3 regions of the Peribacillus sp. TE19612 genome follow, and region 1 is predicted to be linked to each of the others. Evidence: riboswitches for the same ligand, from Rfam matches in the RefSeq annotation. Region 1 holds a riboswitch; each other region holds the start of a gene.

Region 1 (3,279 bases):
ATTTGTCTTAATTCATCACCCGTCAGCGCAATCATCAATGAAATGAAGGCACTTAAAAACGAGCTGAAAATGATTCCCGTTAAAATGATCGTTTCCACTTTCATCGATCGATCCATTTTTTTTGCAAAAGTCAGTACGCAGAGCATCGTGAGCACTGAACATAAGATACTCAATGCCGGAAGGGTATATAAACCGATGAATGGCAGTGATATATTCAAGAATATTGTCAAAACGGCTCCGACCGATGCTCCTGATGAAATACCTAATGTGTAAGGATCAGCGAGCGGGTTCCGGAGCAGTCCCTGAAAAGCCGCACCCGCAATCGCAAGTGATGCCCCAACCAAACCAGCGAGCAGCACCCGCGGCAAGCGGATGTTCATCACGATATTCGTTAGCATCACATCCGGATCGGCAGAAATCGGCAAGTGGAAAATCTCCTTGCCGATTATTTGTATAAGTACGGGAATCGGTACTGGCACCGAACCAAAGGAAATGCCTATCGTCATTGCGAATAACAAAATCAACAACGCAATCAAATACGCAAACGCCCATTTAGTTGTCGAATTGGTTCGGATAGACTGATTTGGCAAGTTCCTCTACTCCCTCTATTAAGCGTGGACCGGAACGGGTCACCAAGTCAGAATGGACATCAAAGACTTGGCCATTCTTAACAGCATTTACGTCTTGCCATCCTTTTCGGGCCGTCACTTCACTTACTGCATCTTTCGTATAATAACCATACGTTGTAATGATGACATCAGGATTTGCAGCAATCATCGACTCTTCATCAATTTTTGCCCAACCGTCCAATTCAGCAGCCGCATTATCCGCTGAAATAATATGAAGCATCTCATTCATGAAAGTATTTTTTCCAGGTGTGTATATTTCCGGTGAAGGCGAAACTTCCACTAAAACGGTCTTCCTATCCTCTTTCTTTACGGACTTGGCTTTTTCCTGGATATCCTTGAGCTTCGTTTTCATACCCGCAACGATTTCGTTTGCCTTATCATGTTCTCCCGTTGCCTGTCCAATCATTTCAATAGATTCATAGACTTGGTCGAAGCTTTGGGCATCATTGACTACGAGTACATCTATTCCAGCATCCTTAAGCTGCTGTAAACCCTCATTTGAATTATGGGCACTTGATGCATGTGCAAGAACAAGGTCAGGCTTCATGGAGACAATCAGCTCCGTGTTCATTTCCATTCCGCCAACTTTTTCAATTTCTTTTGTTTCCTCCGGGTAATTATCATTGTCGGAAACACCAACGACCTTTTTACCCAAACCAAGTGCAAAGACCACTTCCGTATTACTTGGTATCAACGAAACGATTTTCTTCGGTTCTTTTTCTATCGTTACTTTTTCCCCACTTGCATCTTTAATCGTAATCGGGAAAGCCTCGTGTTGTGCATGGTTCGTTTGCTGCTTTTCATTTCCTTCGTCAGCAGCGCCACCGCAGCCAACCATCATGCCTGCAGTCAGTAACATCAACAGTATCAGACCAAAAATCTTCTTCATTTTCATTCCCCACAATCTTTTTATTTAATTTCTTCATACCTAACAGAGAAAACCAATCCTGGAAGATGCCCCCAAAACAAAAAGCATCTCCCGTTAAACGGAAGATGCTTGCATGGCAACAATATCAATACGGACTCTTTCTTAGTGTCTGCCACACACCTTCCCATCCGCGTAGGTTACAGGTGTACGAATTCTGGCAGGTCTCCTGGCTCATGGTCATCGTCAACGGCACCTTCCCATATCTCATACAGTGGTACACTGCCGTCAGCTCCCATATACAGTGGCGGGACCGCATTGGCATTTCACCAACTTCCCTTTTAAGTCATTAAGACACCAAATCGTTCATATGTATATAATTTTCACTGCCTTCATTATACACCATGTAAGAATCGATTATTATATGATTTTTCTGAACAAGTGCGAAATGACCCTTCCGCCTTCAATGCTTTGAAGCATTTTCAATCAGCGACGCAAACCCATTGATCGATAACCCCGGTGAAATCCGAACTCGATGCAGAGCATGCATCCTTGGTCGCTTGAAGCTCCCCCAGGTTCGGTAGTGACTGCCATCTTGTATCCAGCTTCTTCTGACAGCCTGAGACTCTCTTCGTTATACCGGCCAACCGGATAGGAAAGCACTGTCGTGTCCTGGTCGATGATACGGTCGAACAGCACCTTCGACTGAACCATTTCCGCTTCTTGCTGCTCTGCCGTCATGCGGTTCAGCTCCAAATGGTTGATGGTATGGCTTTCAATCGAAACCCCATCCCTGCTCATCTCCAACATTTGATTTTCAGTCAGGTGATGACTTTTATCTATGGACTTCCCGATCATGAAGACAGTTGCTTTCATATCATTTTCTTTTAATATCGGGAATGCCTCCGTGTAGTTATCTGTATAGCCATCATCAAAAGTAAGCCAGACGCACTTCTCACTTGGCATCCGATTCTCGGATAAAACGAGGAATGCTTCTTCAGGGGATAATGTATAGTAACCATTCTCCCGAAGCCAAGCCATTTGTGATCGGAATTCCTCCCTTGGAACCCGAAGGCCATTACCTTGGGAAATGCTGTGATACATCAATATCGGAAGCTGGACCGGGGACTCGGCCTTTATCCAGTCTCCCGTTTCGATTTGCCCCTCCGAATCCTGCCCGCTCCCATTCTCAGCCGCTTCGGCCACTTCAATGTCATCTTCCGCAATCGGCGCTGCCGTCTTTGTGCCTATCCCCTCTAAAATCCCTTGTGTGCATCCAGGTAAAATCAAAATTCCCAGCAATGCCGCCATCCTTAAAACTCTATATTTTTTCACTATCATTCTCCTGATTTTTTTATAGTATAATAGTACCAGAAAACCCATGAACAATAAAGTATTCCATTTAATGAAAAAAGGGGAAAAACGAGAGCTTAGCGATGCGCTAAACATTTATGAGGATTTTTTTTCATAAGTATGTGCTATTAGCTTGAAAAGTTTGCCTATAAGAAATATAATAAATAAGTCGTCGACTTTAATATATGTCCCAGTAGCTCAGCAGGATAGAGCGACAGCCTCCTAAGCTGTAGGTCGTAGGTTCGATTCCTATCTGGGACGCTAAAGTTTATAAGCCCTGTTATAATGCGGTTTCTCCGTGTTGTAGCAGGGTTTTTTTCTGTTGGTATGACCGTAAAAGCCGTAAATTGTATGTAGGATAAAAGCACTTCTGAACGTAGGAAACAGTGATATTCCATTTCACTATTACTTCTCTATGTCTGGAGGTGCTTT
Region 2 (3,279 bases), on a different contig from region 1:
CAATCAGGAAAGTTGAACGTTCAATGCCCATATACTCCTTGCCGAAGTTCTTTTTCAATTGCCAAACATCAAATGATTCAGCTGCTTCATGATTTTCGTCAGCCAGCAGCAGAAAAGGCAATCCATGTTTTTCGATGAATTTTTCATGACGTGCCGCTGGATCTGGGCTGATACCAAGGATGACCGCGTTCAATTCCTCGAATTGCTCATTATGGTCCCGGAAATCACAGGCCTCCGTCGTGCAACCTGGCGTCATGTCTTTTGGGTAAAAATATAAAACAATGTTTTTCCCCTTAAAATCCGATAGGGAAACCATTTCACCATTGTTTGCAGGGAGTTTGAAATCAGGTGCTTTTTCTCCAATTTTAACAGTCATATTGAACCCTCCATTTCTTTCATTATGGTAAGAGTACCCAATAATCGAAAGAAACACAACTTTCATTTATCCTTCCTATCTTTCTGCTCCAGATCGATCACCGTACGAATCACGAACGCTGCCGGCAGTGTATACCCAATGAAGGCCTGAATGGTAGCTATCATCCTGCCCATGCCAATCGGGGCTATATCTCCATACCCTACAGAAAACATCGTCATCGCACTAAAATAAAAAGAAGTCTTCAATTGTTCATAGAAAGTCCCATCCAACCGATTGCCCATATCAAGAATCACCGAATGATTCTGAAGCTCGTATAATAAATATATCAGTGCAAATCCAACTAATATCGTCGCATATAAATTGCCAAGCCACAGCATATCCTCAAGAGAAAACTTCTTTCCTCCCGACTCAACAAGAAATAACGTACGAATGCTCATCACCATGCAAAAAATGATTCCTGCAATCAAGATGTAGAAAGTCATCCCCCACGCCCCATTTCAAAACGCCACTCCCTCTATACATACTCCCTGTCCAAACAATATATTCTTTTTTAGGAATCAGCCTTATCACCGACAAACTTTAAACGGAAACTTTCCCGAATCTTTTTTCCATGTTGACCCTTTTGGTCGGATATGTTAAGATTGTCTAAATTTTTATAATAATTTTTATTTTATAAATATTTGACCTGCAAACAATTAACAAGGCAGGTTTTGCAAAATTTCATATGTGGAAATAGGTTCCTAATTTTCATTAGGATTAAAAGGGAAGTCCGGTGTAATTCCGGCACGGTCCCGCCACTGTAATGGGAATGTTAGCGTCAATCAATATGCCACTGATCAACGGATCGGGAAGGCCAGCCGCTAATGATATTCCCTAAGTCAGGAGACCTGCCTATCTCGACAACACTGTTTTAACCTACGGGAGATAGGGAGGTGTTAGGGACCTTATAATTGTAAGGGGCATTTTGCATGCCTCTTTATTTTAAGCATTTCTAACTTTCTTTTTTGACGGTTAGGAATGCTTTTTTTATTGTTCGAACAAATGAATGTAGGAGGATGGGAATTTTGAAAAGCAGCAGTTTGGGTTACCCTCGAATCGGGGAAGATCGTGAATGGAAACGTACATTGGAAGCTTACTGGTCCGGTAAAATCGATGAAGCGGAATTTACGTCACAACTAAAAGCCATCCGTTTAGGCAACTTACAAAAACAGAAGCAACAAGGCATTGATATCATCCCTGTCAACGACTTCACTTTTTATGATCAAATGCTCGATATGTCCGTCATGTTCGGTCTTGTTCCTGAACGTTATTCAGCATATGAAGGCGGAAGCGTCCCCCTTTCCGTTTATTATTCAATGGCCCGCGGAAACAATGATGAAGTCGCTTCCGAAATGACGAAATGGTTCAATACGAACTATCACTATATTGTCCCTGAATTAAAACTGGCACAGCTTACTTTAACAGAAAATAAACCACTTACAGCATATCGGGAAGCCAAGGAAAAGCTAGGAATCGAAACAAAGCCCGTTTTGATCGGACCTTATACTTTCCTCTCCCTTTCAAAAGGCTTCAATAAACAAGAAATCCCTGGCATCATCCTGAGCCTGCTTCCCCTATACACGCAAATCCTGCGGGAGTTGGAGCAAGAAGGCGTGAAGTGGGTTCAAATGGACGAACCTTCCCTTGTTTCATCCATTTCCAAGGATGATATGCAAACCGTTACTTACCTCTATGAAAAACTGAATGAAGCAGCACCAAACCTGAACATCATGCTACAAACATACTTTGATGCGGTGGAACATTACCAAGAAGTCATCGAATTACAAGTCCAAGGGATCGGTCTTGATTTTGTACATGATAAAGGGAGGAATTTAAGTAACCTTGAGGCATTCGGTTTCCCGAAGGACAAAGTGCTTGCAGCGGGTGTGATTGACGGAAAAAACATTTGGCTATCTGATTTATCCCAAAAAATCGAATTGATCGAGACACTTAAGAAACAGGTAGCCGAGGACCAAATCTGGCTACAGCCCTCTTGTTCCCTGCTTCATGTCCCGGTGACCGTTCGTAATGAAACCGCCCTTTCAAAAGAAGTGAAAGAGGCCCTTGCTTTCGCTGATGAGAAACTTGAGGAAATCACACTTTTGGTCAAAGGGAATAATCAAGGCATTGAAGCAATCGCCGAAAAAGTCGATGCCAATATATTTACGATTCAAACGTTAGCCAATTCAAATGTCCGTAATCACGGGTCTGTACAATCCAATGTCGAAAAGGTTAAAACCAGGACCGCCGGCCGTCAGCTTCCATTTAAAGACCGTTACCAAAAACAACAGGAATTTTTCAAATTGCCTTTTCTCCCTTCGACTACAATCGGCAGCTTTCCGCAGACATTTGAAGTTAAACAAGCACGCGGGAAATTCAATAGAGGAGAATGGACAGCCCAGCAATATGAAACATTCGTTAACGAAGAAATCGGCAGGTGGATCGAAATCCAAGAAGAAATCGGTTTGGATGTTCTCGTTCACGGGGAATTCGAACGGACGGATATGGTTGAATACTTCGGCCATAAATTAGGCGGATTCGTCTTTTTAGAAAAGGGTTGGGTACAATCCTATGGGTCCCGCTGTGTGAAACCGCCAGTCATCTACGGCGACATCCATTTCATCGAACCGATGACAGTCAAGGAAAGTGTATACGCACAATCACTGACGAAGAAGACGGTGAAGGGAATGCTGACAGGTCCTGTTACGATTTTGAACTGGTCATTTGTCCGTGATGATATTTCCAGGGAGAATGTTTGCTATCAGCTGGCGCTCGCTTTGGAAAAAGAAGTCATTGCCTTGGAATCTGCTGGAATTAAAATGATTCAGGTTGATGAGCCTGCACTTAGAGAAGGTCTGCCATTG
Region 3 (3,279 bases), on a different contig from region 1:
CCCACTGGAAATCACCGCCACTTTCTTTCCCAGCTCCGCTTGTTTCACCGCTTCCTGTGCACGTGATACCTCTTCGGTCATCCCCGTACTAATGATCGTTTGATCTGTTAGCAGTCCCTGAATGAGTTCAACATAAGTTTTATAACCAATGATGTAGTCACTTTCTTGAAGGGCTTCGACGGCACGTTTGGTAATGTGTTCAAAATTCCCGGGCCCAAAGCCCACGACGAATAATTTACCGTTTGTACTCATTAAGACATCTCCTTTTACGCTTTGTTCTTTGAAATACCCGTATGAGCAGGAAAATCTGGATTAGGGGTCATTTCCCCGTCTTTGTATTGATAGATCATCTGTGGAACAAACTCACCATCATCGATATTACTGACGATCTGCCGACCGAAATCAGGCGTTTCCACTCGATACCAGTTTCCTTGGGGATAGGCAATAACTACGCAGGCATCCTTACATCTCCCGTTACAGCGTGTCCTCGTTGTATGGATTTTCAGATCCAGTCCTTTTGAAGCAATTTCATCGCGAATCGCTTGGGTTACTTCTTCCCCGCCCTTTTTCATGCAGCTGCTCCCATTACAAATCAACAGATGCGTATTTGTACCCGTCAAGTTCCAAGTAGTCATCTTCTTCCTCCTGAGTTCAGGGAAAAGGCAAAATAAAAAACCTTAACATAAGAGTCAAGGTTTAAAAAAACTATATGAATGAGGAGCCAAAGGCAAGCTTGCCAAATCCTCCCAAAATCGTCATAGTCCTTCTACCTTTCCCTCCGAAAAGTATCATGCAATTTTAAAAGCAGGTTTCCTGGCTTACGCTTCATTTTACTTTGTCCCTTCCCGGCATCATGCCAGTGGCTATCGACAATTTCATCAGCGTTTACAGTAGCGGGGGCTGCATCGGATTTTCACCGATTTCCCTATTATCCCTTGATTATTCATACAAGGGCACTTTTAAAATGAAATATTTGGTTTTATTATACATTTCCAACTAACTTAATCTATCATATAACAACTTTGTCAAAATTCAATAGTTTATTCCGACTGTTTAGAAAAGTTTAAACGTGTAAAACCAGTTACAATCCTTTCCTCGCAACAAACTTCGACCCAAAAAAAAAGATAGTGTAGCTGGAATTATTTCTTTATGGTACACTATACGAGAATTTTCTAAATAATTACATAAGTTTCATGGTGTTGAATTTCTCGGAATTCAGCTTAAAAGGGAAGCCGGTGAAAATCCGGAGCGGTCCCGCCACTGTAAAGGGAAGTTCCATTACTTTAACTTTAATCCACTGTCAAATGAGATGGGAAGGATGTAATGGGATGATGAACCAAAGCCAGGAGACCTGCCATGAAGCGTGAAACTGTTTCAGCCTACGAGGATGGGCGTGCGGATCAGGCAGAATGGCCCAAGGTTGGTTCATGTTGCAAAATTCCTGTTCATTACGCACTTCTTTCCTTTGAGAGAAGTGCTTTTTAGTTTGGGCGCCGCTTTTCTTCTCAAGATTGATCAGAACAATTAAAAGTGTTGAAAGGAGAAAGAATGAAAAGAACCAATTGGAAAATTATTTATTTTGTCATTTTACTGCTTTTTGTCCCGAAACGGGCATTGGCCATGCATATCATGGAGGGCTTTTTACCCATAGAATGGGCTATATTCTGGTGGGCCGTGTCGCTTCCATTTTTAATCCTGGGGTACCGGTCCATTAGGTCCAAAGTAAGGGAAAACCCAGAAACAAAAATGATACTAGGCCTATCGGGCGCATTTGTATTTATATTATCGGCCCTAAAGATTCCTTCCGTTACGGGAAGTTCTTCGCACCCTACCGGAGTTGGTTTAGGTTCCATACTATTCGGACCATTGGCCATGAGTGTAGTCGGCTCCATCGTTCTGTTATTTCAAGCTGTTTTACTGGCACACGGAGGTTTGACGACATTAGGGGCCAATGCATTCTCCATGGCCGTTTGCGGACCGTTCATTGCTTACTTTGTCTTCAAGGGCGCAACTAAATTGGGGTGGTCTTTTTCACTTGCCGTATTCTTGGCAGCTGCTTTTGGGGATTTGGGCACCTATGTGGTAACTTCTGTTCAACTTGCTCTTGCTTTCCCTTCCGAGGTAGGAGGATTCATGGCCTCTTTCAGTAAATTTGCAGGGATTTTTGCCCTGACCCAAATTCCCTTGGCCATCAGTGAGGGGTTATTGACAGTCGTCGTAATGAATTTCTTGAAAAAATACAATCTAGGCGAATTGAAATTGCTGCGAGTTTTATCTAAGGAGGCCCGTTAAAATGAAAAAAAGTTTACTGCTGCTTTTCCTGGTTGTCATTCTTGCAACCATACCGTTAATCACCCAACAAGGAACGGAATTTGGCGGTGCCGACGGCGAAGCTGAGGAAGCCATCACTAAGATCCAGCCGGAATACAAGCCATGGTTCAACAGTATTTGGGAGCCGCCAGGTGCAGAAACCGAAAGCTTATTATTTGCGCTGCAAGCTGCAATCGGAGCTGGTTTCATTGGGTATTTCATAGGTGTAACGAGACAAAGGAATAAGCAAACCAAACAAGAAATTCCCGAAAAATCGAAGCATGTTACTCATTGATAAATATGCCTATTTCAATGGGCTAAAGGATGTACATCCGTTGGAAAAGATGGTTTTTGCACTCTCTCTTTTGCTGTTTTCGTTAACGGTAAGGGATATGGCCGTTTCGCTCATCACTTTTACGGTGATGAGCGCTTTAATCATTTTTGCGGCAAAAATCCCTCTTTCTTATTATCTTAAATTACTTCTATTACCAGGATTTTTTATACTATCAGGAACCATTACCATCCTTTTTTCTTTCACTGGTAAATTCACTTCGATTTCGAATATATGGTGGTCCTGGAAGATCGGGAATTGGCAAATATTCATCAGCGATGACAGCTTTGGTACGGTGGCCAATTTGATCACTGTCGTATTCTGCAGCATCAGCTGTTTATATTTCCTTACCTTAACTACACCCATTACCGTCATCCTATCCGTGCTGCGAAAATTTAAAGTGCCTTCGTTATTGGTCGATTTAATAGAATTGACCTATCGATTCATCTTTATTTTTTTAGATACGGCTTTGGCCATTCACCAATCACAAGCTTCACGGCTGGGGTATGGTTCGTTTAGGAAAGGCATTCGATCTCTCGGATTACTAATTTCATCATTATTTTTAGGAGTATTGCAGCGCTCTGGACAGTTGACGATGGCCATGAACGCAAGAGGCTATCAGGAGAACCTTTCCTATA

The links. Region 1 has a riboswitch for cobalamin ahead of ACZ9AO_RS18135 (ABC transporter substrate-binding protein). Riboswitches for the same ligand answer to the same signal wherever they lie in the genome.
Region 2: linked by a shared signal. The riboswitch ahead of metE (5-methyltetrahydropteroyltriglutamate--homocysteine S-methyltransferase) and the one ahead of ACZ9AO_RS18135 (ABC transporter substrate-binding protein) in region 1 are both predicted to bind cobalamin.
Region 3: linked by a shared signal. The riboswitch ahead of ACZ9AO_RS01605 (energy-coupling factor ABC transporter permease) and the one ahead of ACZ9AO_RS18135 (ABC transporter substrate-binding protein) in region 1 are both predicted to bind cobalamin.

Annotation. Positions count from the first base shown of each region.
Region 1 is NZ_JBWCCL010000010.1:88,809-92,087, forward strand. Features, by position in the region: gene ACZ9AO_RS18130 (FecCD family ABC transporter permease) at 1-590, opposite strand, end outside; gene ACZ9AO_RS18135 (ABC transporter substrate-binding protein) at 553-1,518, opposite strand; cobalamin riboswitch at 1,697-1,871, opposite strand; partial or broken gene ACZ9AO_RS18140 (polysaccharide deacetylase family protein) at 1,958-2,835, opposite strand; tRNA gene ACZ9AO_RS18145 (tRNA-Arg) at 3,035-3,108, shown strand.
Region 2 is NZ_JBWCCL010000005.1:6,247-9,525, forward strand. Features, by position in the region: gene bcp (thioredoxin-dependent thiol peroxidase) at 1-376, opposite strand, end outside; gene ACZ9AO_RS10250 (potassium channel family protein) at 439-858, opposite strand; cobalamin riboswitch at 1,094-1,285, shown strand; gene metE (5-methyltetrahydropteroyltriglutamate--homocysteine S-methyltransferase) at 1,432-3,279, shown strand, end outside.
Region 3 is NZ_JBWCCL010000001.1:339,684-342,962, reverse strand. Features, by position in the region: gene cobJ (precorrin-3B C(17)-methyltransferase) at 1-252, opposite strand, end outside; gene ACZ9AO_RS01610 ((2Fe-2S) ferredoxin domain-containing protein) at 267-635, opposite strand; cobalamin riboswitch at 787-976, opposite strand; cobalamin riboswitch at 1,178-1,373, shown strand; gene ACZ9AO_RS01605 (energy-coupling factor ABC transporter permease) at 1,549-2,292, shown strand; gene ACZ9AO_RS01600 (energy-coupling factor ABC transporter substrate-binding protein) at 2,294-2,605, shown strand; gene cbiQ (cobalt ECF transporter T component CbiQ) at 2,592-3,279, shown strand, end outside.